DNA from 3 places in the Herbaspirillum sp. CAH-3 genome. Region 2 is predicted to be linked to each of the others. Evidence: predicted binding sites of a transcription regulator. Region 2 holds the regulator's gene; each other region holds the start of a gene.
The links. The regulator LexA, encoded in region 2, represses DNA repair genes until DNA is damaged. The targets are predictions, from matches to a motif close to ACTGTATNNNNATACAGT.
Positions count from the first base shown of each region.

Region 1: FYB76_RS03370 (VRR-NUC domain-containing protein) is a predicted target of LexA. The motif match lies at 2,227-2,244, and genes of this name have one in related genera.
Region 3: recA (recombinase RecA) is a predicted target of LexA. The motif match lies at 2,863-2,880, and genes of this name have one in related genera.

Region 1 covers NZ_VSWE01000002.1:127,848-138,570, forward strand. The annotation lists gene FYB76_RS03355 (lyase family protein) at 1-209, opposite strand, end outside; gene FYB76_RS03360 (SDR family oxidoreductase) at 325-1,080, opposite strand; gene FYB76_RS03365 (LysR family transcriptional regulator) at 1,266-2,147, shown strand; gene FYB76_RS03370 (VRR-NUC domain-containing protein) at 2,270-3,922, shown strand; gene FYB76_RS03375 (ATP-dependent DNA helicase) at 3,919-6,225, shown strand; gene bcsQ (cellulose biosynthesis protein BcsQ) at 6,822-8,162, shown strand; gene bcsA (UDP-forming cellulose synthase catalytic subunit) at 8,213-10,492, shown strand; gene bcsB (cellulose biosynthesis cyclic di-GMP-binding regulatory protein BcsB) at 10,492-10,723, shown strand, end outside.
Region 2 covers NZ_VSWE01000006.1:304,916-315,638, forward strand. The annotation lists gene FYB76_RS10185 (replicative DNA helicase) at 1-959, opposite strand, end outside; gene rplI (50S ribosomal protein L9) at 1,163-1,615, opposite strand; gene rpsR (30S ribosomal protein S18) at 1,642-1,926, opposite strand; gene priB (primosomal replication protein N) at 1,982-2,281, opposite strand; gene rpsF (30S ribosomal protein S6) at 2,303-2,668, opposite strand; gene lexA (transcriptional repressor LexA) at 2,986-3,645, shown strand; gene FYB76_RS10215 (tetratricopeptide repeat protein) at 3,849-5,831, shown strand; gene FYB76_RS10220 (flagellin) at 6,155-7,243, shown strand; gene FYB76_RS10225 (flagellar protein FlaG) at 7,322-7,681, shown strand; gene fliD (flagellar filament capping protein FliD) at 7,910-9,979, shown strand; gene fliS (flagellar export chaperone FliS) at 10,008-10,466, shown strand; gene FYB76_RS10240 (flagellar protein FliT) at 10,472-10,723, shown strand, end outside.
Region 3 covers NZ_VSWE01000011.1:227,145-237,867, forward strand. The annotation lists gene sucC (ADP-forming succinate--CoA ligase subunit beta) at 1-520, opposite strand, end outside; gene recX (recombination regulator RecX) at 1,043-1,507, opposite strand; gene recA (recombinase RecA) at 1,656-2,705, opposite strand; gene FYB76_RS16020 (response regulator) at 3,165-4,793, shown strand; gene FYB76_RS16025 (sensor histidine kinase KdpD) at 4,796-5,401, shown strand; gene FYB76_RS16030 (aliphatic sulfonate ABC transporter substrate-binding protein) at 5,759-6,745, shown strand; gene FYB76_RS16035 (ABC transporter permease) at 6,750-7,679, shown strand; gene FYB76_RS16040 (aliphatic sulfonate ABC transporter substrate-binding protein) at 7,705-8,688, shown strand; gene FYB76_RS26660 (hypothetical protein) at 8,691-8,852, shown strand; gene FYB76_RS16045 (Tim44 domain-containing protein) at 9,111-10,073, opposite strand; gene FYB76_RS16050 (hypothetical protein) at 10,289-10,711, opposite strand.

The DNA of each region.
Region 1 (10,723 bases), on a different contig from region 2:
GCCAGCACCTTGCGGATACCCTTGACGACCAGCGGCGTCATCGATTTGTCCAGCAGGCCTTCGTCGGTATTGATGACGGCCGTGGCCTTGTTGATTTCGCCGAGCCAGAAGAATTCATCATGGCGCGGGGCCTGCTGCGCGTGCAGGGGCGCAGCGCTGCCCAGCAGGGCGGCGGATAGGGCAAAGGCGAGCGTGGAAAGTTTGGGCAAGGCGGTCTCCTGGGGGTTTGATTGGACTGTGCAGGGCGCCTATCTTAGCGGGCAAACGCAATCTTGGTTTCTGCCCGCTCAATCACACACCCTGCACACCCGGCACGTCCTGTTTTCAGCCGATGCTGTTGACCAGGTTCTCGCCGCCGGTCACGTCCAGTACCGTGCCGGTGACGTAGGGATTGGTCATCAGGAACAGGGCCGCATGGGCGATGTCTTCCGCCTGGCCCGCCCGGCGCGCCGGGAAGCTGGCCGCCACCTGTTGCGACATGCCCGCCCGCACTTCGGCCGGGAGGAAATTCCACATGTCCGTTTCCACATAGCCGGGGCGGATGGTGTTGACCCGCGTCGGTGCCAGTTCCACCGCCAGCGATGCAGACAGCGCCTCGACCGCCGCGAAGCTGGAGGTCACCGCCGTGAAGCCAAGCTTGGGCCGCACTGCCATGCCACCGCTGAGGAAAGTCATGGTGCCGCCCTTGCCCAGCAGCGGCGCGGCGTAGCGGGCACAGGCCCAGGTGCCGAGGAACTTGCCTTCCACATAGCTGCGCACGCCGCTCATGTCGGCATCCATGAAGCCGCCCCAGGTGCCGATGTCGGGTGCAGCCGTGACCACCAGGTGATCGAAAGGACCGATGGCGGAGAAAGCGGCGCGTACGGCGGCTTCGTCGCGCATGTCCAGGCTCGCCTGCTGGAAGCCGGCCAGGTCAGGGCGGGCTTCAAGGGAGGTGATGCGGCGACTGGCGACGACGACGGTGGCGCCGGCGGCCAGTGCGGCGCGGGCGATGCCCAGGCCGATACCGGTCTTGCCGCCGACCACGACGACTTTCTTGCCGGTGAGGGAGAGGGAGGGAGGTTGGCTTGCTGTAGTCATGTTGGAATCCTGTCGGTTCAAAAGTGAAGAGGCATTCATTGAAGCCGGCCTTGCAAAGCGCAGCGGCCAGTGGCAACGATGATGCTAATTACCTTGTGCTTTGCTGATAATCCCGTCGATTGCCATTGCTGTTATTCTGTTTTGGAATAAATCGGCCCCCGGGCTTTTCTTGATAGCGAGCATCCATGGACAGATTCCAGGAAATGACGGCCTTCGTCGCCGTCGTCGAAACCGGTGGTTTTTCGGCCGCAGCTCGCCGCCTGGGCGAATCACAATCGGCCGTCAGCAAGGCCGTGGGCGCGCTGGAAAGGCGCCTGGGCGTGGCACTGCTCCATCGCAGCACCCGCAGCGTGACCCTCACCGATCACGGCCGCACCTACTACGCCCGCACCGTGCCGCTGCTGGAAGAAATGGCCCAGACCGATGCCGAGCTTTCCAGTACGTCCCAGGAACCCGCCGGCCTGGTCAGGCTGGCCACCTCCGGTACCTTCGGCCGCCTGCACGTGCTGCCGCTGGTGCCGCTGCTGCTCAAGCGCCATCCCGGCATCCGGCTCGACCTGCAGTTTGCCGATGGCGTGCGCGACCTGCTGGCCGATGGCATTGATCTCGCCATCCGCGTCAGTCCGCAGCAGCATCCCGATGCCGTGGTCAAGCGCGTGGCCAGTACCTCGCTGGTGTGCGTGGGGGCGCGCAGCTACTTCAGGCGGCATGGCCTGCCGCGCACGCCCCAGGACCTGGCACGCCACAACTGCCTGATCTACAACGACATGCGCGAATGGCCCTTCAGCGGACCGCAAGGGCGTTTCAGTGTGGCGGTGCAGGGCAACCTGTCGGCCAATACGGTCGAGGCCATCCTCTCGGCGGTTCGCGCGGGCGTGGGGATTGGTCTCTTCAACCGGGCTTCGCTGGTGGGCGAGATGCGCCATCCGGACATCGTCACCGTGCTCGATGCCTACCTGTCCGAGACGCGCGACATCAGCCTGGTCTGGCCGCGCCGCCGCTTCATCCCGCAACGGGTGCGGGTGGTGACGGAATTCTTTGCCGCCGAGCTGGCAAGCAGGATCTGAGCGGCCGGGCGGCCGGAAGGGCTGCATGATCCTTCACCTTGATGGAGGAAAATACGTCGCTTCGGGCAGGAAACGATATACTGTGCATCCATACAGTCTTGCTCCCGCTTCCTTTGCCCGCAATGCCCGTCGTCCCCGATCACCGCTTCTACTACCTGAGCAATTTCCAGCAGGCGCTGGCGTGGCTGGCCGAGCGCTATGCCGACCTGCTCAGCGAAGAGGAGTGCGCCTTCCTCCAGACCTTCGCGGGTTTGCCGCTGGCAGCCCGCGCGCTCTTCGTGCGCATGATGATGCGCCGGGGCGAGCACTTCCGCACCAGCCGGCTGGACTACCCCGAAATTGGCTGCCCCTTGCAGGCCGCGCAGGGCCTGCCATCGGCGTGGGTGGAGCAGGATGCAGCGCTGTCGCTGGCCCAGGTGTTTGCCCTGGCAACCAAGCCCGAGCTGGTGCGGTGGTTCGGCCTGCGGGGCGCCCTCAGGAGTGCGCGCAAGGAGGACCTGCTGGCCGCCCTGGCGGCCGATCCGGCCCATGCGGAACCGCGCCGCCTGGCGCACTGGATGACGGCCGGGCAGGGCGGGGAACAAGTCCTGTTCATGCGGGTGAGCGGGCTGTGTGAACGTTTGCGTTTGATGTTCTTCGGCAACCTGCGCCAGGACTGGAGCGAATTCGTGCTGGCCGACCTGGGCACGCTGCGCTATGAACAAATTGCCTTGGCGCCGGAGGCCCGGGGTTTCCGCAGCCGGGGCGATATCGACCTCTACCTGCAGCTGCGGGCCTGCAAGGAGCGCTACTCTGCCGGCGAGGAAGCCACCGGGATCCTGGCGGCACTCCCTTCGGGCAGCTTCGACAATCCCTGGCTGGAGAGTCGCCGTGAACGCCTGCTGTTCCAGCTCGGCCAGCAGTGCGAAAAGGCCGGGGACCTGGGGCAGGCACAGCAGGTCTATTTGGCCTGCCGTTATCCTGGCGCGCGGGCACGTGCGATCCGGGTACTCGAAAAGCAGGGCCGCTTTGGTCCCGCCCACGCGCTGCTGAAGTTGGCCCGGCAGGCGCCGGAGAGCGAGGCCGAACGCCAGCAGTTGCTGCGCATCGCACCGCGCCTGTCGCGCCAGCTGGGCTTGCCGCCGGCGCTGCGCCCGCGCGCGGCCGTGGTCCCACAGATCGACCTGGTACTGCCGCCGGATGGCAGCCGCGTCGAGCGAGCAGTCCAAGCACACTTGCAGCAAGCGCAGGCGCCGGTGTTCTATGTCGAGAATGCGCTGGCCAATACGCTGTTTGGCCTGCTGTGCTGGGAGGCCATCTTTGCAGCCATTCCCGGTGCCTTCTTCCACCCCTTCCAGCGCGAGCCGGCCGATCTGCTCAGCGCCGATTTCGCAGCGCGCCGGCGTGAACTGCTGGAACGCTGCCTGGGCCGCCTCGATGACGGCAGCCATCGCGCGCATATCCTCGCGACCTATGAGGCCAAGCAGGGCCTGCAGTCGCCCTTCGTGGCCTGGGGCTGGATCACGCGCGAGATACTGGTGACGGCGCTGGACTGCATCCCGGCCGCCCACCTGAAACTGTGGTGCCTGCGCATCCTGGAAGACGTGCGCGAGAATCGCAACGGCTTTCCCGACCTGGTCCAGTTCTGGCCGCAGGAAGGGCGCTATCGGATGATCGAGGTCAAGGGACCGGGCGACCGCCTGCAGGACAACCAGCGCCGCTGGCTGGACTATTGCGCGCAACACGCCATGCCGGTGGCGGTGTGCTACCTGCAATGGGAGCAGGCTGCCGCATGAATGCCGACCGCGCCCCCGTCGCCGCACAGGAAAAGCCCGCGCCGCGCTACACCGTATCAGTGCGCGCCCTGTGCGAATTCACTGCCAAACAGGGCGATCTCGACCTGCGCTTTACGCCCACACCCACCGCCCAGGAAGGTATCGCCGGTCACGCCATCGTGGCGCAGCGGCGCGGCGAGGGCTACCAGAGCGAAGTGACGCTGTCGGCAGAGCACGGCGCGCTGCACGTGCGGGGTCGGGCCGACGGCTACGATCCCAGGCGCCAACTGCTGGAAGAAGTGAAGACCTATCGCGGCCAGCTTTCCAGCCTGCCCGACAATCATCGCCACCTGCACTGGGCGCAATTGCGCGTCTATGGCCACCTGATGTGCGAGAAGGAAGGGCTGGCGCAGATCCACCTCGCGCTGGTGTATTTCGACATTGGCAGCCAGCAGGAAACGGTGCTGGAGGAAACCCGCAGCCGCGAGGAACTGGCCGCGCTGTTCGCCGGGCAATGCGAGCGTTTCATGCGCTGGGCCGAACAGGAACTGGCCCATCGCGCGGCGCGGGATACGGCCCTGCAGTCGCTGCGGTTTCCGCATGGCGACTTTCGTCCCGGCCAGCGCCAACTGGCCGAGGCCGTCTTTCGTGCACACAGCGGACGGCGCAGCTTGCTGGCGCAGGCACCGACGGGCATCGGCAAGACCTTGGGCACGCTCTTCCCGGCCTTGAAGGCGGCGCCGTCGCAGCAGCTGGACAAGATCATCTTCCTGGCCGCCAAGACTCCCGGGCGCCAACTGGCGCTCGACGCCGCCGCCACGCTCACGGCGCAGGGAGAATTGCCGCTGCGCGTGCTGGAACTGTGTGCCCGCGACAAGGCTTGCGAGTATCCGGATCGCCTGTGCCGGGGCGATTCCTGCCCGCTGGTCCAAGGATTCTATGACCGCCTGCCAGCCGCCCGCGCGGCCTGCCTCACGCAGCCGCTGCTGGACCGCGAACACTTGCGCAGCGTGGCCCTGCAGCACCAGGTCTGCCCTTATTACCTGGGCAGCGAGATGACGCGCTGGAGCGATGTCATCGTGGGTGACTACAACTACTGGTTCGATGGCGGCGCCATGCTCTACGGCATGGCGCAGGCGCACGACTGGCGCGTGAGCGTGCTGGCCGATGAGGCGCACAACCTGGTTGCGCGCGCCCGCAGCATGTACAGCGCACAACTGAGCCGCGCCGCCTTGCGTGCAGCGCGCGCCGTGGCCCCGCCCTCGGTGGCCAAGCCGCTGGAGAAATTGGGGCGTGCCTGGACCGCCGCCGGCAAGAAGGCCGACTTGCCCTACCAGGTGCTGGAGGCGCCCCCGGCCAAGTTCGTCGAGGCATTGAGCAGCAGCGTGGGCGCCATCAGTGACTTCCTGGCCCAGGTGGCGGTGCCGCTGGATCCGCCATTGCGAGATTTCTATTTCGATGCCATGGCCTTCGTGCGGCTGGCCGAATCCTTCGGCCCGCATTCCTTGTTCGACCTGACCCGCGAGGATGAGCGCAATACCGTGCTGTGCATCCGCAATGTGGTCCCCGCGCCTTTCCTCGGGCCGCGTTTTGCATTTGCCCACGCCACCACGCTGTTCTCGGCGACCTTGGCGCCCTGGAATTACTTTGCCGACCTGCTCGGCATGCCCGCCAGCACCGCCTGGATCGATGTGGAGTCGCCTTTCCAGGCCAGCCAGTTGCAGGTGAAGGTGGCACACCAGATATCGACCACCTGGCAGCGCCGAGCCGCCTCGATCGCACCCATCTGCAGCCTGATGGCACGTCAGTTCGACGAGCGGCCCGGCAATTACCTGGCATTTTTCTCCAGCTTCGACTACCTGCAGCAGGCCCACGATGCCTTCGTGCGTGCCCATCCCGGTATCGCGACCTGGCAGCAGTCGCGCCGCATGTCCGAGACCGACCGCGATGGCTTCCTGGCCCGCTTTGAAAGCGGCGGGCAGGGCATCGGGTTTGCGGTGCTGGGCGGTTCCTTTGGTGAAGGGGTGGACTTGCCGGGCGAACGGCTCATCGGCGCTTTCGTGGCCACGTTGGGCCTGCCGCAGTTCAATCCGGTCAATGAGCAGTTGCGTGAGCGCATGGAGCAGCTCTTCGGCTGCGGCTACGACTACACCTATCTCTACCCCGGCCTGCAGAAGGTGGTGCAGGCGGCCGGCCGCGTGATCCGCACCGAAACCGACCAGGGCACGGTCTGGCTGATCGACCAGCGTTTCGGCCGGCCGGAAGTGCAAGCGCTGTTGCCGGCATGGTGGCAGCTGGACCAGCCCGGCTTGTTGAGCGCCTGAAACGGCACCATCGACATGGCTGAGGTGTGGCCGTTCAGGTTTTTCCCGAGTGACAAGTTTTGCTGATCGCATAGCATACGCACTCAGGATGCAAACGCAGCAAGCCCCCCCTGCAGCTCCCGTCGATTGAGAGCGAAAGCGCAATGCGGCGATGCCCTGTGGCAACTGTGATGAAACAGGGGAAATACTGTGCCAAAAGCGCGACGTTGACAGGAACAAAATGTCGCTGCAAAGCGACAAAAGCGCTTCGGCCCGGGTAAGATTCGCGCCTCGCAGTGAATTCGTTCCTGAAAAGAAATGTGGCCCTTGGTGACAGATCTTTACCTTTTTGACAACAGAATCGCTTGCGCCGTCAGGATTTATTTGTTTTAATGGCAACTCAAAATATGGTCTTATTGACAATATTTTTGAGCCTGGCTGGCATGGGGGCTACCGGGTACGAGAAGTAAAGAAGGACCGCCGATAGAGCGGAATGTCAAAAATAGCTTGGGGGATAGCAGCAAATGAGAGAACTTACCGATTTTTAACAGAATTGCAGGCAGGTCTTGCAGGCCAGGTCAAAAGCCGCCGCGTGCAGGGCTGGGCAGGAGTCAAGCATGGGAAACGATATCTCCAACTTGCTGAGCAAGTTCGGGGCCACGGTGGATGGATACCTCGAAATCGAGGCGGCGATCGACTACAAGGAACCGGCCCGCAAGGTCAAGGCGCCTTTGGTCGTGGCCAAGGCGGAACCCGCCCTGGCTCCCGTGCCGAACGAGAGCACCGCTGCTGATCCGGCGCCGGTCGTGGCGGCCAGTGCCGTGGTTCCAATGTTGGCGGGCAGCCCGGTTTCCCCGTCGCAACGTATCGAGCCCGTCATCGAACCTGTCGTTGAGCCTGCCGTGGCAGCGGCAAACGTCTCCGTGCCCGTGCCTGCCCCGGCTGCTGTTGCCCCGGTCCCACCGGCGGCCAAGCTCACGCCATCCCCGTCCTCGCGCATCGCTGTCGCGCCTGCGCAAGCTTCTCCCGCCATCCCGGCCATTCCCGCCGATGCTGCCGATACTGCCGTTGCTACCGATAGGCCCGTTCCTTCGCTCTTGCGCTCGATGCTCGGTGAAGCCGCGCGTGCGCGCCAGGCGCAGCAAGGCGCCAGCAATGACGGTCCGGGTGATCAGCAAGACGCACAGCCGCCCTCTACTCCGGCGCAGGTCATCGCCGTGGTCTCGCCCAAGGGCGGGGTCGGCAAGACCACCCTCTGTTCAGCGCTGGCCTGCAGCCTGGCGCGCCATGGCCGCGTATTCGCCATCGACCTCGATCCGCAGAACGCCCTGCAATACCATCTCGGCGTGGATACCCAAGCCGCTGCCGCGATGACGCCGGCGGGCGCAGCCGCTTCGTGGCGCGATGGCGTGGCCCAAGGCATGGCTGGCACCCAGGTGGTCAGCCATGCCTTGGTGGCCGATAACGGGGAAGTGGCACTGGCGCAGCAGATGGCGCACGATGGCCAATGGCTGCTGCGCCAGCTGCAAGCCATGCAGCTGCAATCGGGCGACGTGGTCCTGCTGGATTTGCCTGCCGGCCAGACTCCCTACCTCGATCAAGCCCTGCAGGCCGCCGACCAGGTGCTGGCCGTGGTCACGCCCGACGCCGGTTCCTTCCTGGCGTTGGAACACATGCGCCAGGTCCTGCATGGCCGAAACAATTGCCGCTATGTGGTCAACAAATACGATGGCACCCGCAGCTTCAACCAGGACATGCTGGAAGTGCTCAAGCGCTGGATGGGCCCGCGCCTGGCCGGTGTGATCGCCCTCGATCACGCCATCAGCGAAGGCCTGGCCTATGGCTACAATCCGCTGGTCAAGGGCGGGGATTCGCCGGCTTATGAACAACTGCAGCGCGTGAGCGAAGCCTTGCGTGCTGCCCTTGCCAAGGCGCACGCCGCAGGTGGACGGGCATGACGACCGGATCCCAAGCGCCATCGCAACCGTCCCTGCAAGAACCGACCCAGATGAAATCGCCAGACACGCTGTCCCCCCACCCGCCGGGGCAGGAGCCCTCCGCGCGGCCCTCGGCCAACCGCCTGCAGCAATGGATGCAGTCTGTGGGCAACCGTCTTGAAAGGCTGCCGCGCGGCCCGCGCCGCGTGGTGCAATGGACGGTGCTGCTGTTTGCCACGCTGCTGGCGCTGCTGATCATTTCGGTGCCACTGGATTTCGGCGCGCAATGCGTCTTCGCCATCGGCTGCTTCGTCGCCGCGCTGGTGCTGCGCAAGCAGTCGGGACGATTCCCGGTGCTGGTGCTCATTACGCTGTCGCTGACCGTCTCGATGCGCTACATGTATTGGCGCATCAGTTCCACGCTGGCCTTCGAGAGCTGGCTGGACATCGTCTTTGGTTACGGCCTGTTGGCGGCCGAGCTGTATTCGCTGCTGGTGCTGACGCTGGGCTACCTGCAGACCGCCTGGCCGCTGCGCCGCAAGCCGCAGATGCTGACCATGCCGCCTTCGCAGTGGCCCACGGTGGATGTCTTCATCCCCTCGTACAACGAATCGCTGGACATCGTCTCGCTCACCATCTTCGCCGCGCAGGCCATCGACTGGCCGCAGGACAAGCTGCGCGTGCACGTGCTCGACGACGGCCGGCGTGAGGAATTCCGCGAGTTCTGCGACAACATCGGCGTGAACTACCTGGTGCGTTCCAACAATCGCCACGCCAAGGCAGGCAACCTCAACGAGGCGCTCAAGGTCACCGATGGCGAATTCGTGGCCATCTTCGATGCCGACCACGTGCCGACCCGTTCCTTCCTGCAGATCTGTATGGGCTGGTTCTACAAGGACCCCAAGCTGGCGATGCTGCAGACGCCGCACTTCTTCTTCTCGCCCGATCCCTTCGAGAAGAACCTCAATACCTTCCGCTCGGTACCCAACGAGGGCGAGCTGTTCTATGGCCTGGTGCAGGACGGCAATGACCTGTGGAATGCCGCCTTCTTCTGCGGCTCCTGTGCCGTCATGCGCCGCACTGCCCTCATGGAGATCGGCGGCATCGCCGTCGAGACCCTCACCGAAGATGCCCACACGGCGCTGAAGATGAACCGCGCCGGCTACAACACCGCCTATCTCGCCATTCCCCAGGCCGCCGGCCTGGCCACCGAGAACCTGGCGCGCCACATCCGCCAGCGCGTGCGCTGGGCACGCGGCATGGCACAGATCTTCCGGGTCGACAATCCGCTCAAGGGCCGCGGCCTGCGGCTGGGCCAGCGGCTGTGCTACCTCAATGCCATGCTGCACTTCTTCTATGGCCTGCCGCGCCTGATCTTCCTGACCGCGCCGCTGACCTACCTGTTCTTCGGGGCCCACATCTTCCAGGCCTCGGCGCTGATGATCACGGCCTACGTGCTGCCCCACGTGCTGCACGCCAGCCTGACCAACTCGCGCATCCAGGGACGCTTCCGCCATTCCTTCTGGAACGAGGTCTACGAGACCGTGCTGGCCTGGTACATCCTGGGACCGGTGCTGCTGGCGCTGGTGAACCCCAAGCTGGGCGGCTTCAACGTGACCGACAAGGGCGGCATCATCACCGCTGACCACTTCGACTGGAAACTGGCGCGTCCCTACATCCTGCTGCTGCTGCTCAACGTGGCGGGCCTGGGCTTCGGCATCTGGCAACTGATCCATGGCGACCCCAACGCGGTCACCACCATCCTCATCAACATGGCCTGGACGCTCTACAACGTCATCATCAGCAGCGCCGCCATGGCCGTGGCCTCCGAAACCCGCCAGGTGCGCAGCGAGCCGCGCGTGGCGGCGGAACTGCCGGTGCGCATCAAGCTCGACGATGGCAGCGTCATCGAAGGCAAGACGCTGGACTTCTCGCAGAAAGGCATCGGCCTGCGCCTGCCGGCCGGCGCCAGCATCGCGCGCAACGCCCGCATCGAGGTGACGCTGTTCCGCAATGCGCAGGAGAAAGTGTTCCCGGCGGTGGTGGTGTTCAGCCGCAACGACATGGTGGGCGCGCAATTCCATGAACTGACGCTGCGCCAGCAAAGCGAACTGGTGCGCCTGACCTTCTCGCGCGCCGACATCTGGGCCAACAACTGGGGCAAGAGCCGTCCTGATACTCCCCTGAAATCCTTGCGTGAGGTGGCCGGTATCGGCATGAACGGCGTGAGGCAACTCTGCAAGGCCGCGCTGCTCCAGTTGCGCCATTGGCGCAGCGTGCGGCGCACGCCTGCTCCCGCAGCCCCGGCAGCGACCGCGCCTGCCCTCGATAACACTCTGGAAAAACAATAATGACATCCAAGGCTTCACCAGCGCAACTGATCCGGTTGCGCCAGCGCTCCCTCTGCCTGATGCTGGCCGCCGCGATGACGGCGGGCAGCTTGCCGCTGCCGGTCCTGGCGGCAGCCGCCTCTGCCTCGCCCATCGCCGCAGCCACTCCCGGACTGCCCGCACCGGTGCCGGTCGCAGGCGACCCTTACGTCTTCAGCTTCAAGCAACTGGGCCGCAACGGCTCGATGAACC
Region 2 (10,723 bases):
GTTTCGTCGATGTAGAACTGCGCATCGTTCATCTTCTGGATGGCATGCGTCAGGCGCGGCCAGTCCTCGTCCAGCAGGCGGCCGGTGCGCAGGCGGTGCTGGTCCAGGCGCCCGACCGAACCCAGCATACGCATGGCCAGCTGCGCGCCACCCATTTCCATGGAGAACACCGCCACCGGCAGGCCCGACTCGATGGCGACATGCTCGCCGATGTTGATCGAGAAAGCGGTTTTACCCATGGACGGACGGCCGGCCACGATGATCAGGTCGCCGGGCTGCAGGCCGGAGGTCATCTTGTCCAGGTCCATGAAGCCGGTCGGAACGCCTGTGATGTCGCTGGAACTGTCGCGGTTGTAGAGCTCGTCGATGCGCTCGACCACCTGGGTCAGCAGCGGCTGGATTTCCATGAAGCCCTGCGAGCCGCGTGACCCTTCTTCGGCAATGGCGAAGATCTTGGATTCAGCCTCGTCCAGCATGGACTTCACATCCTTGCCCTGCGGATTGAAGGCATTGCCGGAAATCTCGTCGGCCACGGTGATGAGCTTGCGCAAGATGCCGCGATCGCGGACGATCTCCGCGTAACGGCGGATGTTGGCTGCAGAAGGCGTGTTTTGCGCCAGCGCATTCAGGTAGACCAGCCCGCCCACCTCTTCGGCCTTGCCGCTGGTGGACATGGCTTCGTAGACGGTGATGACGTCAGCCGGCTTGGTGCTGTTGATGAGCTTGACGATGTGCTCGAAGATGATGCGGTGATCGTAGCGGTAGAAGTCCTCAGCGCTGACGAAATCGGCGATACGGTCCCAAGCCGCGTTGTCCAGCAGCAGGCCGCCCAGCACCGATTGCTCGGCCTCGATGGAGTGGGGCGGCACGCGGAGCGCATCGATCTGGGGGTCCGATGACTCTTTCTGGCCACGGAAAAATTCTGGATTGCCGCGGGACGATTCTTTCATGGCGCGCATTATAACCTGCTGATGTGAAGCCGTAGGTCAGACCGGACGTTTTTGCACGACCTGATGCTTCATGCGAACGGATGCGACATGAAGCCAATGACATCCTGTTCGACAATCACTGTGCCGCCGGGATGCCCAGGAGAAACTGACAATAAAAAAGCCAGGCGAACCCGGCTTTTTTATTGCAAAACGAATTGCAGCAAACAGGCGTATTACGCTTGCTCGCCCTTGACTGCGATGGTGACGTCGACCACCACGTCGGTGTGCAGAGCCACCGACACCGGGTGTTCGCCAACAGTCTTCAGCGGGCCGTTGGGCAGGCGCACTTGCGACTTCTCGACAGCAAAACCCTTCTTGCCCAGGGCTTCAGCGATGTCGAAGTTGGTCACGGAACCGAACAGACGGCCATCAACGCCGGCCTTCTGCGACACTTCCACGGTGGAGCCGGTCAGCTTTTCGCCTTGGGCTTGGGCAGCGGCCAGCTTCTCGGCAGCAGCCTTTTCCAGGTCAGCGCGCTTGGCTTCGAATTCAGCGATGGCTGCATCGGTAGCGCGGCGGGCCTTGCGTTGCGGGATCAGGAAGTTGCGTGCGAAACCGTCCTTGACGCGCACGACATCACCCAGACCGCCGAGATTCACGATTTTTTCCAACAGAATGACTTGCATGTTTTTCTCCTATTTCTCGACGCTGATTAGGCGTTGTGCAGATCGGTGTACGGCAGCAGGGCCAGGTAACGCGCGCGCTTGATGGCGGTGTCAACTTGACGCTGGTAGTGGGCCTTGGTACCGGTCAGGCGTGCCGGCATGATCTTGCCGTTTTCCTGGACGAAGTCCTTCAGCGTGTCCACGTCCTTGTAATCGACCTGTTCAACGCCAGCGGCGGTGAAACGGCAGAATTTCTTGCGCTTGAACAGCGGGTTTTGCTGTTGACGCTTGTTTTTCAGCTTGCTTTTATCGAACTTTTTACCGAATGCCATGGTTGGCTCCTGTATCTAAAAATTGGGTAAGGTCTGTTTGGCTACCTTGCGCCGCTCAATCCGGCGCGACCGGGCCAAAATCAACGATATGAAACACGACGCTCTTGCTGTTGCGATTCCTGCGGGCTAAAAAGCCGGTGAACCGGAAGACTTCCCCCAGCGCTGCCCTGTTGAGCGCACCGGAGATTTCTCCTGCTGCCAGCGCCGCGATCTCGAATTCGACCTGGCGCTGCATGCCAGCTTCCATCTGTTCCGACTGGTGCTGCAACCTGGCAGTGACAATCGGGATACCGGCCGGCGTGTAACGCAAAACATCACGTTCTGCCAGGCTGGCGATGACTTGAAGCTGGTTCACTCTCCGCGATGTTCGCAGCGCTTAAGCTGCCGGAGCTTCGGTACGGCTCTTGGCCGCGTCTTCCTTTTGCACTGCCTTCAGGATGGGGGAAGGACCGGTTTCGGCCTTCTTCATCTTGACGGTCAGGTGGCGCAGGACGGCGTCGTTGAACTTGAAGCCGGTTTCGATTTCAGCCAGCGTTTCGCTGTCGACTTCGATGTTCAGGCAGACGTAGTGAGCCTTGGCCAGCTTCTGGATCTGGTAAGCCAGTTGACGACGGCCCCAATCTTCGACACGGTGGACCTTGCCGCCGCGGGTGGTGACGATGCCCTTGTAACGCTCGATCATCGCCGGCACTTGCTCGCTTTGGTCCGGGTGGACGATAAATACGATTTCATAATGACGCATGTAGACTCCTTATGGACTTATTGAAGACGCCCACCCCGGCGTCAAGACGGGTGTGGGAAGAGGAAAACCCGAGATCATACTAGGTTTCCGCTCTCGCGGCAATGCCGGCATCAAGCCGATGCAGCCGGGGGACCACAATATGCGGCCCCGGGCACAAGACCACGCAAGACCTTCACCTGCGGCACGCTCTATATAAACAAGAAAGCTTGCCTTTTCGCTCCAGGAATATGCATGTTGCCGTTGACACAAGGATTGCACCTGTATAAAAATACAGACTGTTCATCCAAACAGCCTTCCCTCCGAGAAAGGCCACCCTCATGCTCAAACTGACTGCGCGCCAGGAACAGATCCTGAACCTGATCAAGAACGCCATCGAGAACACCGGCTTCCCTCCCACGCGCGCAGAGATCGCCGCCGAATTGGGCTTTCGCTCCGCCAACGCCGCCGAAGAGCACCTGCAGGCCCTGGCCCGCAAGGGCGCCATCGAAATTTCCCCCGGCACCTCGCGCGGCATCCGCCTGCGCGAGTCGGGCAGCGCGGCCGGCGCGAGCACCGCACGCCAGATGGCCCTGCCCCATCCTGCCCTGATGCAGCTGAGCCTGCCGCTGATCGGCCGCGTGGCGGCGGGTTCGCCCATCCTGGCCCAGGAACACGTGGAAAAGACCTACCAGGTCGACCCGGCCATGTTCCCGGCCAAGCCGGATTACCTGCTGAAGGTGCGCGGCATGTCCATGCGTGATGCCGGCATCCTCGACGGCGACCTGCTGGCGGTGCGCCGCGCGGACCAGGCGCGCAACGGCCAGATCGTGGTCGCCCGCCTGGCCGACGAAGTCACGGTCAAGCGCTATCAAAAGACCGGCAGCGTCATCACCCTCTTCCCTGAAAATCCGGAGTTCGAGCCCATCATCGTCAAGCCGGAAAACGACCAGTTCGCACTCGAAGGGTTGGCCGTGGGATTGCTGCGCAGCTGGAACTGATGACCAGCGGCGCAGCCGCCCGCACCTGTCGCGAACCTGCTCCGGCCGGACATTGATTGTCCGTTGCTGCATGAACCTCCGCCTAAAACGGAGGTTTTTTGCTTTCTATTCACCTCTTCACCGGTGACGCGTTGCGCATATCATGCCTGCTGGATAGCTATGCCCGGCGCAACCGATGCGCCCAACCAAGAGGATCTTTTTCGATGTCGACGCGCAAGAGCAGCAACAAGCACGGCAAACACATTCCGGCGCCCGCCGCCGCCAAGTCCAATCTGCAGGATCTGCTGGACGTTCGCAAATGCCTCGATCTGCTGGACAGCCGCAAGACGGACGAGGCCAAGACGATCTGCACGGCCGTGCTCGCCCGCGCCCCCAACCTGGTCTTCGCCAACCACGCGCGCGGACTCATCGCCATGCAGGAAGGCCAGTTCGCGCAAGCCGAACAATATCTGCGCAAGGCCATTGAGGCCGATCCCAACAATGCCGAATACCTGAGCAACCTGGCCGGCACGGTCCTGAGCCAGGATCGTATCGATGAATCCATTGCCATTTACGAGCGCGCCATCGCACTGGACAAGGAGAACCGGGCGGCCCGCATCGGCCTGGCCAATGCCCTGCACGAAAAGAACGACCCGGAAGCCTCGATCAAATACTTCGAGGACGCCGCCCGGCGCGAACCCAATGCGCCCGGCCCCCTGTCGCACCTGGGCCGGGCCCTGATCGACGCGCGACGTTTCGACGAGGCCGTCGCGACCATCCTGAAGTCGCTCGAATACCAGATCAATTTTGCACCCTCCCACACCGCCCTGGGCGAAGCATTCCACGCCATGGAGATGTACAAGGAAGCCGTTGAATCCCACAAGACAGCCATCCTGCTGGATCCGCAGGACACCTACGCCCACAACAAGATAGCCGACAGCTACCTGAAACTGAACAAGATCGACGAAGCCCATGAACACATGCTGCGCGTCATCGAAATCGCGCCCAAGGATCCCAATGGCTACGTCAAGCTCGGCTCGAGCTACTTCAACACGGGCGACCGCTTCGAGGATGCCATGCGCATGTTCAAGCAGGCCCTGGCACTGGATCCCAAGCACGCCATGACCTACAACAACATCGGCGCCATCCAGCACGATCACGGCGACTATGACGACGCGCTCGGCAACTTCCGCCAGGCCCTGGCCCTGCGCCCGAATTACCCGACCGCCAAGCACAACCTGGCACTGACCCTGCTGCTGCGCGGCGAATTCGAGGAAGGCTGGGAGTGCCACGAAAGCCGCCTGACCACCAAGGAACGCGCCCACGTCTATCGCTTGATCCACAAGTTGTTCGAGGTCATTCCCAAATGGGATGGCAAGTCTTCGCTGGCCGGCAAGCGCATCCTGCTGATGCACGAACAGGGCTTCGGCGACAGCATCCAGTTCCTGCGCTACGCCCGCCTGCTCATGGCGCAAGGCGCCAGCGTCGCGCTGCATGTGAAGAATCCTCTTTACCGCCTGTTCCAATCCTTCACTCCCCAGGTCACGCTGGTGCGCGAAAGCGACCCGCTGCCGCCCTGCGACTGCGCCTATGTTCTCATGAGCCTGCCCTATGCGATGCGTACGCACACGGTCGAGGATATCCCCCGCTATCCGGAGGGCTACCTCTCTGCCGATCCGGCACTGGCAGCAAACTGGAAACTGAAGATTTCCACATTGACAAGATCTGAGGAAAACCTGCGTGTCGGCATCGTCTGGGGCGGCAATCCGGAACACGGCAATGATCGCCATCGCTCGATCCCGCTGGAAAAGGTCAAGCAGCTCTTCGCGCTGCCCAAGGTCGAGTTCTATTCTTTACAAAAAGGCAAGCCGGCAGAAGGACTCAAGGAATTGCCATCTGAGTTGCCCGTCTTTGACCTGGGCAACGACTGCCAGGACTTTGCCGATACGGCTGCGGCGATCAGCAATCTTGACCTGGTTATCTGCGTCGATACCTCAGTGGCTCACTTGGCAGGCGCCCTCAATCACCCCACCTGGGTGCTGCTGCCGCACGTCCCGGACTGGCGCTGGCTCAATGATCGGGAGGACTCCCCTTGGTACCCCAGCATGCGCCTGTTCCGCCAGCCAGCGGTCAGCGATTGGGATTCCGTGCTGAAAAAACTTGGCGAGGAACTAACGATCCTGCAACAGAAAAAAGTCCAGGCCTGATCCCTTGCCGATCGCGCATTGGTCCTGCCAAACCGCCCTTGCCGGGCGGTTTTTGCTTTTTGGAACTTTTTTCTCGGCCGCAACAGCAATTTTCCTAAAGTTTTTGGAATTGCCGTCGAAAAAGGATTTGCTTGGAGTTTCAAAGCACGCAGTTTTAGTTCGGAAAGCCTTGAAAAAGATTTTTTGCAAATAGCCCTAAACTTTTTCCAAGACTGCCCGATAAAGCAATCAACAGAGGTTGAAACGCCTGGGGCTCATGGGTAGAAGACCAACGTTAGGCACTGAAACTCGGATCATCGGTCTCAAATCTTAGGAGAATTAACATGGCAGCAGTCATCAATACCAACATTCCGTCGCTCAATACGCAGCGGAACCTGAATTCCTCGCAGTCGTCGCTCAATACCTCGATCCAACGTCTGTCGTCCGGCCTGCGCGTCAACAGCGCCAAGGACGACGCCGCCGGCCTGGCTATCGCCGACCGCATGAACTCCCAGATCAAGGGTCTGGCAGTTGCACAACGTAACGCCAACGACGGTATCTCGATGGCGCAAACCGCTGAAGGCGCTCTGTCGACCGTCGGCGACAACCTGCAACGTATGCGTGAACTGGCTGTGCAAGCAGCCAACGGCACCAACAGCGCACAAGACCGCAAGACCCTCAACGACGAATACACCCAGCTGTCGCAGGAAGTGTTCCGCGTCCTGAACGGCACCAGCTTCAACGGCCAGAACCTGTTCACCGGTGTGGGCCAGGGCGCTTCGGCTGGTACCGGCTCCGACGCTACCAACGTGTCGGCTTCCCTGACCCTGTCGTTCCAGGTCGGTGCCAACGTGCAAGACAACAAGCTGAACGACCAGATCACCATCACCCTGGATGACCTGTCGAACAACTCGACCATCTCTACCGTCATCGGCACCAGCGCCAAGGGCCTGATCGGTCTGGGCGACACCAGCGGCGTGAGCACCGCGCAAGCGACCTACACCTCGGCCAAGGCTGCCCTGGACAACCTGTTCGCTACCGGTTCGTCCCTGTCCTCCTCGGCACTGGCTTCGTCGGCCGTGACCCTGCAAGCTGCCGTTGACAGCGCCAAGCTGTCCCTGGACCAGGCTGTTGCCAACCCGTCCGCCCAGAGCGATGCTCAGAAGGCCATCCAGAACCTGGACAAGGCCATCAGCCTGATCTCCTCCAAGCGTGCCGAGTTCGGTGCCGTGCAGAACCGCTTCAGCGCGGTCATCAGCAACCTGCAAGTGTCGAGCGAGAACATCACCGCGTCGCGCAGCCGTATCATGGATACCGACTACGCGCAGGAAACCGCGAACCTGACCCGTGCGCAGATCCTGCAGCAAGCTGGTACCGCGATGCTGTCGCAGGCCAACTCGGCGCCGCAGCAGGTCCTCTCGCTGTTGAAATAAGCCAGATAGCTAGGTAGGATGACGTGCGGGGGATAGACCTTATTCTCCGCACGTTCCTTTAAGGAAGGGAGTAGCACCATGTCGATTGCCCCACTTAATATCACTGCTGCTGGCGACTCCGGTACTGCATATGCAGCGCCGAAGACAGCCGAGAAGCCCGATCCCGTGGTATCGACGGTCGCACCGGCGGCCACCCCGGAAGCACGACGCGCCACCGATAGCGAACTCAACGATGCCGTGGGCAAGTTGAACGATTTCGCTGCCGCCAATGCTGCCGCGTTGAATTTCTCGAAGGACCAGGATACCGGCAAGACCATCATCAAGGTCGTCGATACGGCTACGGACACCGTGATTCGCCAGATTCCCAGCGAAGAAGCTGTCGCCATCGCCAAATCGATCGACAAGATGCAAGGCTTGCTGATCAAGGAAAAGGCTTGAGTTTCCCCTCGAGTCTGGTACGAACTGCAGTGGCTGAACACCCGCATGCGTCAATGCCCGCTCATTGCGCATGACGGATTCGGCTACCCCAGTTCATAACGGATTCAGATAGTTATTTCGCACAGCGTCCCCTCGCCCCAGACGCCGTACTTGAGAGCCCATCTCCTCTTGACCGCGCTGGACAACCGCACAGCGCTGTGCCTCACGCAAAGATTCAGGAGTTGAACCGTGGCCACTTCCACCGGCACCATTTCCACATCGGCAGGTCCGCTCGATGTCTCCACCCTGGTCAGTCAACTGATCTCGGCCGAAAGCCAGACGCAGCTGACTCCGCTGACCACCCAGGCCAGCAGCTACAACACCCTGATCTCTGCGTATGGCAGCCTCAAGAGCGCGCTGTCGAGCTATCAGTCCGCCATCAAAGCCCTGACCGCAGCCAGCTTCAGCTCCCAGAAGAGCTCGGTGAGCAATGCCGGTACCGGCAGCAACCTGACCACCGACCCCTTCACGGCCGACGTCAACAGTGACAACTCGACCAAGATCCTGGCGCAGAAACTGCAGTCGGCGGGCGTGAGCAGCGGCACGACCTACAACGCCGGCGATTCGATCGCCATCAAGGTCGGCACCAATTCCCCGACCTTCATCACCTTGCAGGCCAACTCGACCCTGGCCGGCGTGCGCGATGCGATCAATGCCTCCAAGGCCGGCGTGACTGCGTCCATTACCACCGATGGCAGCGGTGACCACCTGGTGCTGGAGTCGACCGCCGGCGGTACCGCCAACACCATCAAGGTCACGTCCAACAACAGCCTTTCCGCGTTCGCCTACGATCCGTCGAGCTCCACGCCGAGCACCATGACACAGATCCAGGCCCCGCGCGACGCCACCAAGGCGGCGTCGGGCACCTACTCGGTGGCGGTCTCGCAGTTGGCGCAGACGCAGAAGCTGAGCTCGGCCAGCATCGCGCCGGGCACCACTTTCGACAACGGCATCCTGGCCATCAAGACCGGCACCGGTTCGACTGCCATCATCCAGCCCGCCACCAACACCCTGGCCGGCGTGCGGGACGCCATCAACAGCAGCGATGCGGGCGTCAATGCCACCATCGTCAGCGACGGCACCAATGATCACCTGGTCATCACCGCCAAGGACAGCGGCGCGGCCAACACCATCAAGATCACCGGCACCGGCAACTATTCGGTCTTCAGCGCCGACCCGAGCGGGACCGTAATCTCGCCCAACGTCACCACCGGCCAGACTTACACTTCCGGCACGCTGAGCCTGAAGGTGGGTGACACCACGGTCGCCATCAACCCCACCGCCAACGGCAGCGGCAACATCGACCTGAACCAGGTCGTGAGCGCCATCAACGGCGCCAGCGCAGGCGTGACCGCCTCCATCAGCAATGACGGCAGCAACGACCACCTGGTCCTGACCCCGACTGGCAGCAGCGCCACGGCGGCAGTGTCGCTGACCGGCACCGGCGACTATTCGGGCCTCACCATGAGTGGCATGGGCCAATTGCTCAAGGCCCAGGATGCCAAGCTGTCCATCGATGGCGTGGCCGTCACCAGCACCAGCAACAAGGTCGAAAACGTCATCTCGGGGGTGACCCTGAACCTGGCCAAGGTCACCACCTCGGCGGACAACTTCACTCTCAACATCAGCAACGACACTTCCGGCATCAGCACCGCCGCCAACAGTTTCGTGACCGCCTACAACACGCTGGCCAAGGCAGTGGCGGGCATGACCGCGCAGACGCCCTCCACCACCCTGGGCCAGGCCAACACATCGGCGCCACTGGCCAGCGAGTCGTCGGTCCAGACCATCATGAACCAGCTGCGCAATACCCTGTTTGCCACCGTGGATGGCGGCAACGGCATCAGCAGCCTGTCCGATATCGGCATCAGCTTCCAGAAGGATGGCACCCTGGCGCTGGACGCCACCAAGCTGTCCACGGCGACCACCAACAATTTCGCCGGCATTGCCAATCTCTTCACTGGCACCGATCCGGATACGACCAACACTACATCGTCCAAAAATGGTATCGTCACCAAGTTGCAGACCTTGCTGACGAACCTGCTGAGCGATAGCGGCATCATCGCCTCCAAGACCAATGGTCTGCAGGCCAGCCTGAAGATCAACCAGGATCGCCAAAGCACGGTGCAGACGCGCTTGTCGAACCTGAAGGACGACTACACCAACCAGTTCAATCGTCTCAACACGACCCTGGCCAGCATGCAGTCCACGCAGAGCTACCTGACCCAGCAATTGGCCAGCCTGGCCAAGAGCAGTTGAAGCATCACCGCGAACATAGGAGAACGTCATGTTCGGAAGCATGAAGCGCGGGGCCAACGCCTACGCCAACATCGGGGTGGAAACCGGCGTGATCGCCGCAAGCCCCCACAAGCTCATCACCATGCTCTTCGACGGCGCATTGGTCGCTATCGCCCTGGGCAAGAAGTCCATGGGCGAAGGCAACATCAAGGACAAGGGTGAATCCATCACCAAGGCCATCCTGATCATCGACAACGGCCTGCGCGCCAGCCTGAACAAGGAAGTCGGCGGCGAACTGGCCCTGAACCTGGACTCCCTCTACGAATACATGAGCCGCCGGCTGTTCGAGGCCAATGCCACCAACAACCCGGCCATCCTGGACGAAATCCACGGTCTTCTCGATGACATCCGCTCGGCCTGGGAACAGATCGGCCCCAACGCCGCCCAATCGGCACCGCAGATGGCTTTCCTGCAAGACAACGCCCAACCCAGCTTTGCAAAGGCTTGACTGACATGACCGGTGATGACGTCATCGCCCTCTACGAGTCCATCTCGCAATTGACCGACGAGATGCGCTCGGCTGCCCGCGCCGGCGACTGGGACCTGCTGGCAGCGCTTGAAGCGCAGTGCGGTCAGCACATTGCCAGCCTGCGCAACAGCGAAGAAAACATCACCCTCTCCGAGCCGCTGCGCCATCGCAAGGTCGACATCATCAAGAAGATCCTGGAAGACGACCGCGACATCCGCAACCTCACCGAACCGGGA
Region 3 (10,723 bases), on a different contig from region 2:
TCGATTCGGCAGGCACGCCGATCTTGGCGGCCACGTCGTCGGCTTGGGCGTCGGTCAGGCCATCGATCGGGTCGATGATGACGTTGTGGATCTTTTCCGGGTTGCTGTGGGCAACTTCTTCGATGTCCATGCCGCCTTCGCTGGAGGCCATCAGGACGACCTTCTGCGAGACACGGTCGGTCACCAGGGAAACGTACAGTTCCTTCTTGATGTCAGCGCCTTCTTCGATCAGCAGGCGGCGAACCTTCTGGCCTTCGGGACCGGTCTGGTGCGTGACCAGCTGCATGCCCATGATCTGGTTGGCGTATTCCTTGACCTGCTCGATGGACTTGGCCACCTTCACGCCACCGCCCTTGCCACGGCCGCCTGCATGGATCTGGGCCTTGACGACCCACACCGGGCCGCCGAGCTTCTGGGCAGCCGCTTCGACTTCGTCGACCGACATGCAAGGAATGCCGCGCGGCACGGTTACGCCGAACTGGCGCAGGATTTCTTTACCCTGATACTCATGGATTTTCATGGGAGCTTCCCTTTAGACACTGAATGAATGAAACTTGCCGGATTGAAATTCGGTAGCCGGCATCGAGCCGGCCGACCAGAAAGCAGACTGCAACCCGCAGGCGGGGGTCGCATCCGTTGCCGGATGGAGTCGGGCGCAGGCGTGAGCTGCGCGGGTTGCGAGTGAATTCGTCGAATTGGGCATATGCATGCCGTCTGCTTTAGTTGGTCTGATAGTCGAAACACGCCAGCTTGCGCCGAAGCGTTCGCATTATCCATTCCTGCTCCTGACGTGGGCCTTGCACCGATGCGCCGTTTTAACAAACCGGCAACACGCGATATCTCCTCAGGCTTGCGCGCCGCAGCAAAAACTTCCGAATTTTAGCACACGACAAACGGCCTGTTGGCCGGTAGCGCTAACACGGGACGCAATGCGCCGGAATTACCATCGGACAGGACAAGTCCACACGCCGGCGGGATATTTTCAGTGAAAAACGGGAAAAATGTGCTCGACCGGGCTGGCCGCAGGGCGTGCCACCAGGTCTCAGGCGGACTCTTCGTCGTCGGCCCAAGCTTTCTGAAAGGCTTCACGGATGCTGCGATGGGAAAACCCCCGCTGCTGGAGGAAGCGCATCTGCTTTGCCCGGGTCTCCGCATCGGGTGGTGGCGCACTGTACTTGCGCCGCAGCACCTGCGCGGCGCGGTCGCCCTCCCCGGCGGCCAGATCGGCCTTCAGTTCGGCGATGGCTTCACCTTCGATACCATGGCCGTGAAGTTCGGAGATGATGCGCTGATTGCCGTAGCGCGCCGAGCGGCGATGCACGAGCGATTCGGAAAAACGTTCTTGGGAAAGGAAACGGGACTGCTCCAGCCATTGCAGGAGCGCGTCGATGTCATCGCCCTCTTGCGCGTAAGGGGCAAGCTTACGCGCAAGTTCCTGGCGACTATGCTCACGTGAAGAGAGATATTTGAGCGCCCTTGCTTTCAGGCTGATCGGCGGTCTTGGCATGTTGCGAACTTGCTGTACTGCGGTATTGCCTCCCGCCGAGACCGCCAACACAGCACGGCACCAGCGGGATAAACAAGCACCATCACGACCTCCAGGGCTCAGGCAAACCCTGTCGCCGTGATGACGCTTGAATCCTTTAAGCGCGGATTCAGGAAGCCTTGGCTTCCGCTTCGCCGCCGGCCAGCTCCGGCACGCCCAGTGCGACGCGGACCTTGTTCTCGATCTCGCGGGCCAGTTCCGGATGTTCCTTCAGGTAGTTGCGGGCATTGTCCTTGCCCTGGCCAATGCGCTCGCCGTTGTAGCTGTACCAGGCGCCGGACTTCTCGACCACCTTGTGTTCCGAACCCAGGTCCAGAATCTCGCCTTCGCGGGAAGTGCCTTCGCCATACAGGATGTCGAAGTGGGCTTCGCGGAACGGGGGCGCGACCTTGTTCTTGACGACCTTGACCTTGGTCTCGCTGCCGATGACTTCATCACCCGACTTGATCGAGCCGGTACGGCGGATGTCCAGGCGCACGGAAGCGTAGAACTTCAGCGCGTTACCGCCGGTGGTGGTTTCCGGGTTGCCGAACATGACACCGATCTTCATGCGGATCTGGTTGATGAAGATCACGGTGGTGTTGGTGCGGTTGATGCTGCCGGTCAGCTTGCGCAGTGCCTGCGACATCAGGCGGGCTTGCAGGCCGGGCAGGGAATCGCCCATGTCGCCTTCGATTTCAGCCTTGGGGGTCAGCGCGGCCACGGAGTCGACCACGATCAGGTCCACCGCACCGGAACGCACCAGGGCGTCGCAGATTTCCAGGGCCTGTTCACCGGTATCGGGCTGCGAGATCAGCAGGTCGTTCAGGTTCACGCCCAGCTTCTGGGCATAGGTGACGTCCAGCGCGTGCTCGGCGTCGATGAAGGCGCAGGTGCCGCCCAGCTTCTGCATTTCGGCGATCGATTGCAGGGTCAGGGTGGTTTTGCCCGAGGATTCCGGACCATAGATTTCGATGACGCGGCCACGCGGCAGGCCGCCGATGCCCAGGGCGATGTCCAGGCCCAGGGAGCCGGTGGAAACCGCCTGGATTTCCTCAGCGATGACGCCATCTTCCATGCGCATCACCGAGCCCTTGCCAAACTGCTTTTCAATCTGTGCCAACGCGGCGGCCAGCGCCTTGCTCTTTTCAGAGTTGTTCGCAGCTTTTTTGTCGTCCATAAATCTCTCTCGGCAAAATGTCGTGAAGACGGGTGTCAGGGGGAGTCTTGCTGATGTTGCTTGAATATTGCTTGGATCTTGCTCGCGGTGGCTGGCCATCGCCGGCCCGCCGCTGAGTTTGCCCGGCAGCAGTGGATGACCGCGCCGATAGAGCGATACTGTATAAAAAAACAGTGCCCGGCGCAAGCCTTTTTGTCGGCCCAGATTTCATCCGTGGGCGAAAACCACAATTATACGAGAGCCCGCCCTGCCAAAAACTTCATAAATCGCAGAGGAATGATGCATGGAAGGAAAAAAAACGGCACACTCGTGAGTTGGTGGGAATAATTCGTCAGCAATGGCTTAATTGATATCAATAGTCGTCATCTTGCACGATATTGCATCGCGGCAATTATTCGGCCCACGGCATTCCGCAATCCCGAACAGATCGCCTTACAGATCGCTTTACAGACCGTTCTCATGAGTTTAGTGCCCTTCAGCCACATCAGCGCCCTGCGCTGCCTGGTCATCGACGACATGCCGACGATGCGCCAGAACATCCGCATGCACCTCGGGCAGCTCGGCGTGACCAAGGTCGACCAGGCCGCCACGCCCGATGAAGCCATCCGCTTCGTGCAATCCGGCACCTATGACCTGATCATCTGCGACTACAACCTCAACAAGGAAAGCAACGGCCAGCAGCTGCTGGAGTTCTTCCGCACCCAGAACATGCTGTCGCCGACCTGCATGTTCATCATGGTGACGGCCGAGAGCGGCTACAACCTGGTGGCCAGCGCCGCCGAGTTCCAGCCCGACGCCTACATGTTGAAGCCGCTGACGGCCAGCCGCATCGCCGAGCGCGTGGATCGCCTGCTGGAGAAGCAGCACGCCATGCTGCCGGTGACCGAGAAGATGAAGCGCAAGGACATCGCCGGCGCCATCATCGAATGCGACAACGTGCTCAAGTCGGCCCCCAAGTGGATCGTCGAAATCATGAAGACCAAGGGCACGCTGCTGATCGAACAACGCCGCATCGACGAAGCGCGCGAGGTCTACAAGCAGGCCCTGGCCATGCGCGACGACCTGGTGTGGGCCAAGATCGGCCTGGCCCGCTGCAACATTGTGGCCGGCCAGATGGATGATGCGCGCGTGATCGTGCAAGACGTACTGGCGCAGAACAAGCAGTTCATCGCCGCCTACGACCTGATGGCGCAGATCGACGAAGCCCAGGGCAACCAGGAAGGCGCGCTGGAGGCGCTGACCAGGTCCTCCGAGATCATTCCCTCGGCGCGCCGCAGCCGCCTGGTGGGCGACGTGGCCTACCGCAGCGGCCATCTCGACCAGGCGCGCGAGGCCTATGACAAGGTCTTGAAGCACACCAAGGGTTCGCTCACCGCGCAGCCCACCGACCTGCTCTCGCTGGCCCAGGTGCACATCGACAGCGGCGATCCGGATGCCGCGCTGCGTTTGCTGGAAAGCGCGCCGCGCCGCTACGAGGAATCCAACCTCTTCGTCTCCGCGCAGGCCGCCGTGCAGGCCCAGGCCTACGTCCAGCTGGGCGACACCATCTCGGCCCAGCAAGCCTTCGAGACCGCCCGCCAGGCCGCCGGCAAGGAAGCCTCGGACACCGCCACCCTGGCCCTGGCCAAGGCCGCCTTCTCGATGGGCAAGGATGAGGAAGGTGCCAAGCTCATTGCCGAGGCCGTCAAGTCCGACCACGAGAACAAGACCCTGCAGATGCTGGCGCGCAAGGTGCTGGCCGATACCGGCCGCGCCAACCTGGCCGAGGAACTCATCGACGGTGCCGTCAAGCACTGCATGAGCATCATCGCCGAAGCCAATGCCCTCATGCGCAGCGCCAAACCCGACGAATCGCTGGCGCGCCTGGAAGAGGCGCTGGCCAGCATGCCGGAGAACACCGGCGTGCTGCTGGCGGCAGCCCAGCTGCACCTGCTGTGGATGAGCCAGCGCGGCTGGAACGAAGAATACGTCAAGCGCGTGCGCCGCTACCTGGCCACCCTGGACCGCCTGATTCCCGGCAACGATAGAGTCGCGAAGATGCACAAGTTCCTGCGCGACACCCTGACCAAAGTAGCCCCGAAGAGCTGACCATGGATCCCAAGCTTGCCGCGATCATCATTCACGACATCAAAAACTCCCTGGGCGTGCTGGAGGGGGAATTGCGCCGCCTGTCCGACGACGTGCCGCGCGTACAGCAGGCCCATGTCACCTGCCTGGCCCTGCAGGAAAAGCTGATCGCCTTCCTGACCCTCTACAAGGCCGATTCCCAGGGCCTGCGCGCGCAGGTCGAGGCCGTCTCGCCGCTGGACTTCCTCGATGCGCTGGTGCGCGAGCACGGCATGTCCCGCAGCAGCGACATCGCCCTGCGGGTGGACGAGACCGACATGCCGGTCATCGGCTTCTTCGATGAACACCTGGTGGCGCTGGCGCTGGAAGCGGCGCTGCAGAATGCCAGCCGCTTCGCGCGTTCGCAGATCGCGCTGGGCTGCCGCAAACATCCGGAAGGCGGCGTGATCTTCACGGTGCGCGACGATGGCCCCGGCATCGGCACCCAGGAAAAGAAGCCTTCCACCGGCTTGGGCATGGACCTGTGCAATGCCATTGCCACTGCCCACAACAAGGAGACCCGGCATGGCGAAGCGCGCCTGTCCAACCATCCTGATGGCGGTGCGCTGTTCGAGCTGTGCCTGCCCTGAACCGGTGGGGAGCGCCCGGCGCTGCCTCCTCCGCTTCGACCCTGTCCGGCCAGGGTCTCCTGTACAGCACTGCATGAGTGCAGAAGTGCATGAGTGCATGAGTACATGAATAGATGAGTACAGGAGTACAGGAGTACAGGAGCACAGGACTGCACCAGTAAACTTCTGCTCCACCCTATCCCTGCCCCTTTGCAGACGCCCCGCCCACATGCGCCGCCCGCATATGCAAGCGCGAAAATAGTCGTTCTTCCGCCAGGGCTTCCTCCTTAGAGTGTCGGTTGGTCCCGCCTGTGCGGCCGGCAATGGCCGCGCTGCGCCACCTCGCGCGGGACGATCCAACCAAGGGAGAACCCATTCATGCAACGCAGAGACTTCCTGCGCCTGGCCCCGGCCGCGCTCGGCGCTACCGTACTGGGCAGCGCGCCCCTGCTGGCGCGCGCCGCACAGCCGCCCAAGACCATCCGCCTGGACTATGCCTACTACTCGCCGCCCAGCCTGGTGCTGCGCAAGTTCGGCTGGCTGGAGGAAGACCTCAAGGCGCAAGGGACGGAAGTCAAATGGGTGCTCAGCGCCGGCAGCAACCGCGCGCTCGAATATCTCAACAGCGACAGCGTGGACTTTGGCAGCACCGCCGGCCTGGCCGCCCTGCTGGCGCGCGCCAACGGCAATCCGGTCAAGGCGGTCTACATCTATTCGCGTCCGGAATGGACGGCGCTGGCGGTGGGCAAGGATTCGACGGTGAAGTCCATCACCGAACTCAAGGGCAAGAAGATCGCCGCCACCAAGGGCACCGACCCGTATCTCTTCCTGCTGCGCGCGCTGCACGAGAACGGCCTCAAGAAGAGCGATGTCGAGATCGTCCACCTGCAGCACGCCGATGGCCGCGCTGCACTGGAACAGGGCCGCGTGGCCGCCTGGGCCGGGCTCGATCCGCATCTGGCCGCCAGTGAACTGGAAGCCGGATCACGCCTGATCTACCGCAACGTCAATTTCAACACTTACGGTTTCCTCAACGTCAGCGACACGTTCGCCGCCCGTCATCCGGACCAGGTCAAGCGCGTGATTGCCGCCTATGAACGTGCGCGCAACTGGATCATCACCCATCCCGACGAGACCGTGGCCCTGCTGTCGGAAGAGTCCAAGCTGTCGGCCCCGGTGGCGCGCCTGCAACTGAAGCGCAACGATTTCTCACACCCGCAGATCGGCCGCGAGCATATCGAAGCGCTGCGCGCTGCCTCGCCCATCCTGCTGGAAGAAGACCTGGTCAAGAGCGGCACCGACCTGCCGCGCACCATCAATGCTTTGATCGACCCCAGCTATGCGCAGGGCGTGGTGAAGGCCTGAGGCCATGGCTGATCCCATGCCGCTGCCGGCCACGCTGCAGGCCAAGTCCAAGCTGGGTAACCCGCAGGCCCAAGCCCACGGCCAGACCGAGGCCGCCCGGCCGCGCGGGGCGCGCGCCGCCACTGCGCGCCGCCGTGGCTGGCCGCATGACGATGGCTATCGTCCGGGGCGCTTCACCGGCTGGATCGTGCCTTTGCTGTTCCTGCTGGCGATAGAGGCCGCTGCCCGGCTCGACCTGGTTCCCGCGCGCCTGCTGCCACCGCCCAGCGAGCTGGCAACTACCCTGTGGAGGCTGGCGCAGCGCGGTGAATTGCTGCCGCATATCGCCGCCAGCCTCGCCCGTGTCGCCGCCGGCTTCGTGATCGGCAGCGTGCTGGCGGTCGCCCTGGGCCTGCTGGTCGGCATCAGCCGCCGCGCCGAAGCCCTGCTGGAACCCAGTTTCCAGGCGCTGCGCGCCATTCCCAGCCTGGCGTGGATCCCGCTCTTGCTGCTGTGGCTGGGCATTGATGAAACACCCAAGGTGGTGCTCATTGCCATCGGCGCCTTCTTCCCGACCTATCTGAACCTGGTGGCCGGCATTCGCGACATCGACCACAAGCTGATCGAAGTTGGCACCAGTTCCGGCCTCACCAGCACCGAACTGATCCGCCACATCCTGCTGCCGGCCGCCCTGCCCTACCTGTTTGCCGGCCTGCGTGGCGGCCTGAGCCTGGCCTGGATGTTCCTGGTGGCCGCCGAGCTGATCGCCGCCACCAAGGGCGTCGGCTACCTGCTCTCCGACGGGCGTGAGAGCAGCCGTCCGGACCTGGTGCTGGCGGCCATCCTGATCCTCGCCCTGCTGGGCAAGCTCAGCGACAGCCTGCTGCGCGCCGTCGAGCAGAAAAGCCTCGGCTGGCGCGATGCACGGCGTCAATCCAGCCAGCAGAAATCCTGATTTTCCCTTTTACCTGAGCACATCCATGTCCAAGCACCGCACCGACTTCACCCGCCGCCGCCTGCTGCAGGCTGGCGCCGCCCTGGGCCTGGGTGCCGTAGCACCCGCATCCGCGCTGGCGCTAAGCGGCAAGGCCATCCGCATCGGCTACCAGAAATCCTCCACCCTGCTGACCATCCTCAAAGCCAACGGCACGCTGGAAAAGCTGCTGGGACCCGGTGGCGCCAAGATCAGCTGGCATGAATTCGCCAGTGGCTTGCCGCTGCTCGAAGCACTCAACGTCGGCGGTGTCGACCTCAGCGCCGACGTGGCCGATACGGTGCCGGTGTTTGCCCAGGCGGCCGGCGCCAAGCTGGCCTATGTAGCGCAGGAATCGCCCTCGCCGGCCGCACAGGCCATCGTGGTGCGGGCCGATTCGCCGCTGCGCACGGCCAGCGACCTCAAGGGCAAGAAGATTGCCGTCACCAAGGCGGCCGGCGTGCACTACCTGTTGATCGCCACGCTGGAGAAGGCCGGACTGAAGTTCAGCGACGTCGATGCCGCCTACCTGTCGCCGGCCGATGGCCGCGCCGCCTTCGAACGCGGCAGCGTCGATGCCTGGGTCACCTGGGATCCCTTCCTGGCGGGCGTGCAGCGGCAATCGCAGGTGCGCATCCTTTCCGATGGACGCGGGGTGGCCGATTACCAGCGGTACTACCTGGCCTCGGCCAGCTTTGCGCAGGCCAATCCCGAGGTGTTGCGCGTGGTCTTCGATGAATTGAAGAAGACCGGGCTGTGGGTCAAGCAGCAGCCACGCGAGGCAGCAAACTTCCTGGCACCGCTCTGGGGCCTGGACGCCGACACCATCGAGCTGGCCAACAGCCGCCGCAGCTATGAGGTGCGCGCGGTCAGGCGCGAGGCCCTGGGCGAGCAGCAACGCATCGCCGACACCTTCCTGGCGGCTGGACTCCTGCCCAAGAAAGTCGATACCGGCGACGTGGTGATCTGGTCGCCCGGAAAGGCTGGCTGAACATGGACGGGCTGGACCAGATCACGCTGGTATTGCTGGTCATCCTCGTGGTGGTGGCGCTGCTGTTTCCCTTGTCGGACGGACGTCGTTCACGGCGCGACCGGGATCGGCATCGGGAGTGCTCCGGCAGTGCGCCGGACGAGCAATCTCACAAGCGCCGCTGATGCGGTGCTTTTTTTTTGAGCGCTGCGCCATGAAGGAAAAAGCCGGAAGAGGAATCGTGAAGCCCGCTACATAGGCGGTGGCGGACCGAAATGAAGAAAACTTCAGGCGTGGAATGCAGAACAAAGCGAACAAAAAAAACCGCCGGCAAAAGCCGGCGGTAAAACGGACTGGCGACGCTCATCCACTAACCGCCGCCTTCCGCGCCAAACTGAAACTTGTTACATGAACGTTCTTGCCAATTTGTCCGGGCCGATGACTCAGCCGTGCACCGGATCGAGCTGCTGGATACCAGCCAGCACCCAGCCGCCCTGGCCGGCAGCCGGCTTGGACAGGTTCCAGATCTCGGCGAACTGGGCCGGCGAGGCGGTCGGATCTTCCTTGATGAAGCCGAAGAACTTCACGCTGGCCAGGTAATCATTGCCCACGGTTTCCACGCCCAGCACTTCTGCATCCAGCGACACCACATCGGTCTGGTTGGCGGCAGCACCGCGTTCCTGGATCTGCAGGCGCAGCTCGGCAAACATCTCGGGCGTCGTGAATTCGCGGATGTCGTTGATGTCAGCCTTGTCCCATGCCGCTTGCAGGCGGATGAAGTAGGTCTTGGCATTGCGTACGAAGCCCACGGTGTCGAAACCGGCCGGGATGCCGTAGGCAGGCGCTGCCTCGGCATTGCCGAAACCACCGCCGAAACCGTTCTGGGTGGTCGAGGCTGCGGACTGGTCGGTCTTCAACATGGAGCCGATCTGCGGCGTGGCCGATTGGGTGTCAGCCGCTTGCGGTGCGGCGCTGGCCCAGGCCGGTGCCGGTTGCGCGGACTGTGCCGACTCCGACTTGCGGCGGAACAGGCGGATCACGAACATGATCGCCAGGGCGATCAAGGCCACGGTCAGGATGGTGCTGATCATGCTGGCCAGTGCGCCACCCAGGCCGAAGTGCGACAGCAGCGCGCCCAGGCCCAGGCCCAACAATGCGCCACCCAGCAGGCCCTTCCACATGCTCGGCTTGGCCGCTGCGGCAGCCGGAGCGGCGGCAGGTGCGGCCGGCTTGGCAGCGGCAGCCTGGTTCTGCTGCATCGGGGCAGGGCTTTGCGCCTGACGGCTGGCGCTGGAAGACTGTTTGCCGATCGAACCGCCACCGCCAAGACGCTTGGCTTCGACGGCCGACATGCCAACAGAGAGCGTCATCACCGCCACTATCAGCGCGACAAATGCTTTTTTCATGCTATCTCCTAGAGGATTCTGATGATGTGATGCGGTCACATCGGCCGTAATTCGGGAATAACTGGATCGGGTGTGCCCTGGCAGATCAGCGCCGGCGCGAGCGGGCCGGCGCTGGCCGCGCACGCGCAGGGTCCTGCTGTCGCACGGCGCGAAGCCTCAGATCATCAGGGGCAGTTCAGCGGGCGCAGCAAAACCTGTCGCGCGTGGCGACGGGATCAGGCCCGGGGAGGACGTCCTGCGCGGGGCAGGAACGGGGGTTGCAGGGCGGCATCGCTACGCAGAGCGGGCGCCAGGCGGGAAGTTTGCGGCACCATGGCCAGGGATTGCATCAGCACGGGCTCGTCACCGATACCGGCGTGCGTGGAGAAATCTTCACCGCTGTCGGCGTAACCAGTGCTGTCTTCGTCGCTGCCGGCGGCATCGGCCACCAGGGCGTGCGACTGGTCTTCAGCGGGCGACACGGCCTGGTCGGACAGGGAAACGGTCTTGGACACCAGGTGCTGGGTCGCCACGGCGGCTTGCACCGGGGCCGGCACTGCGAAGTCGGTCGCGGCCATCGAGCTGGCGTACGTCAGCACCGCTGCAAATACTTGCACCGGGAGCAGACAGATCAGCAGGAGGACCCACAAACGTTTCATCAGATTTTCCAG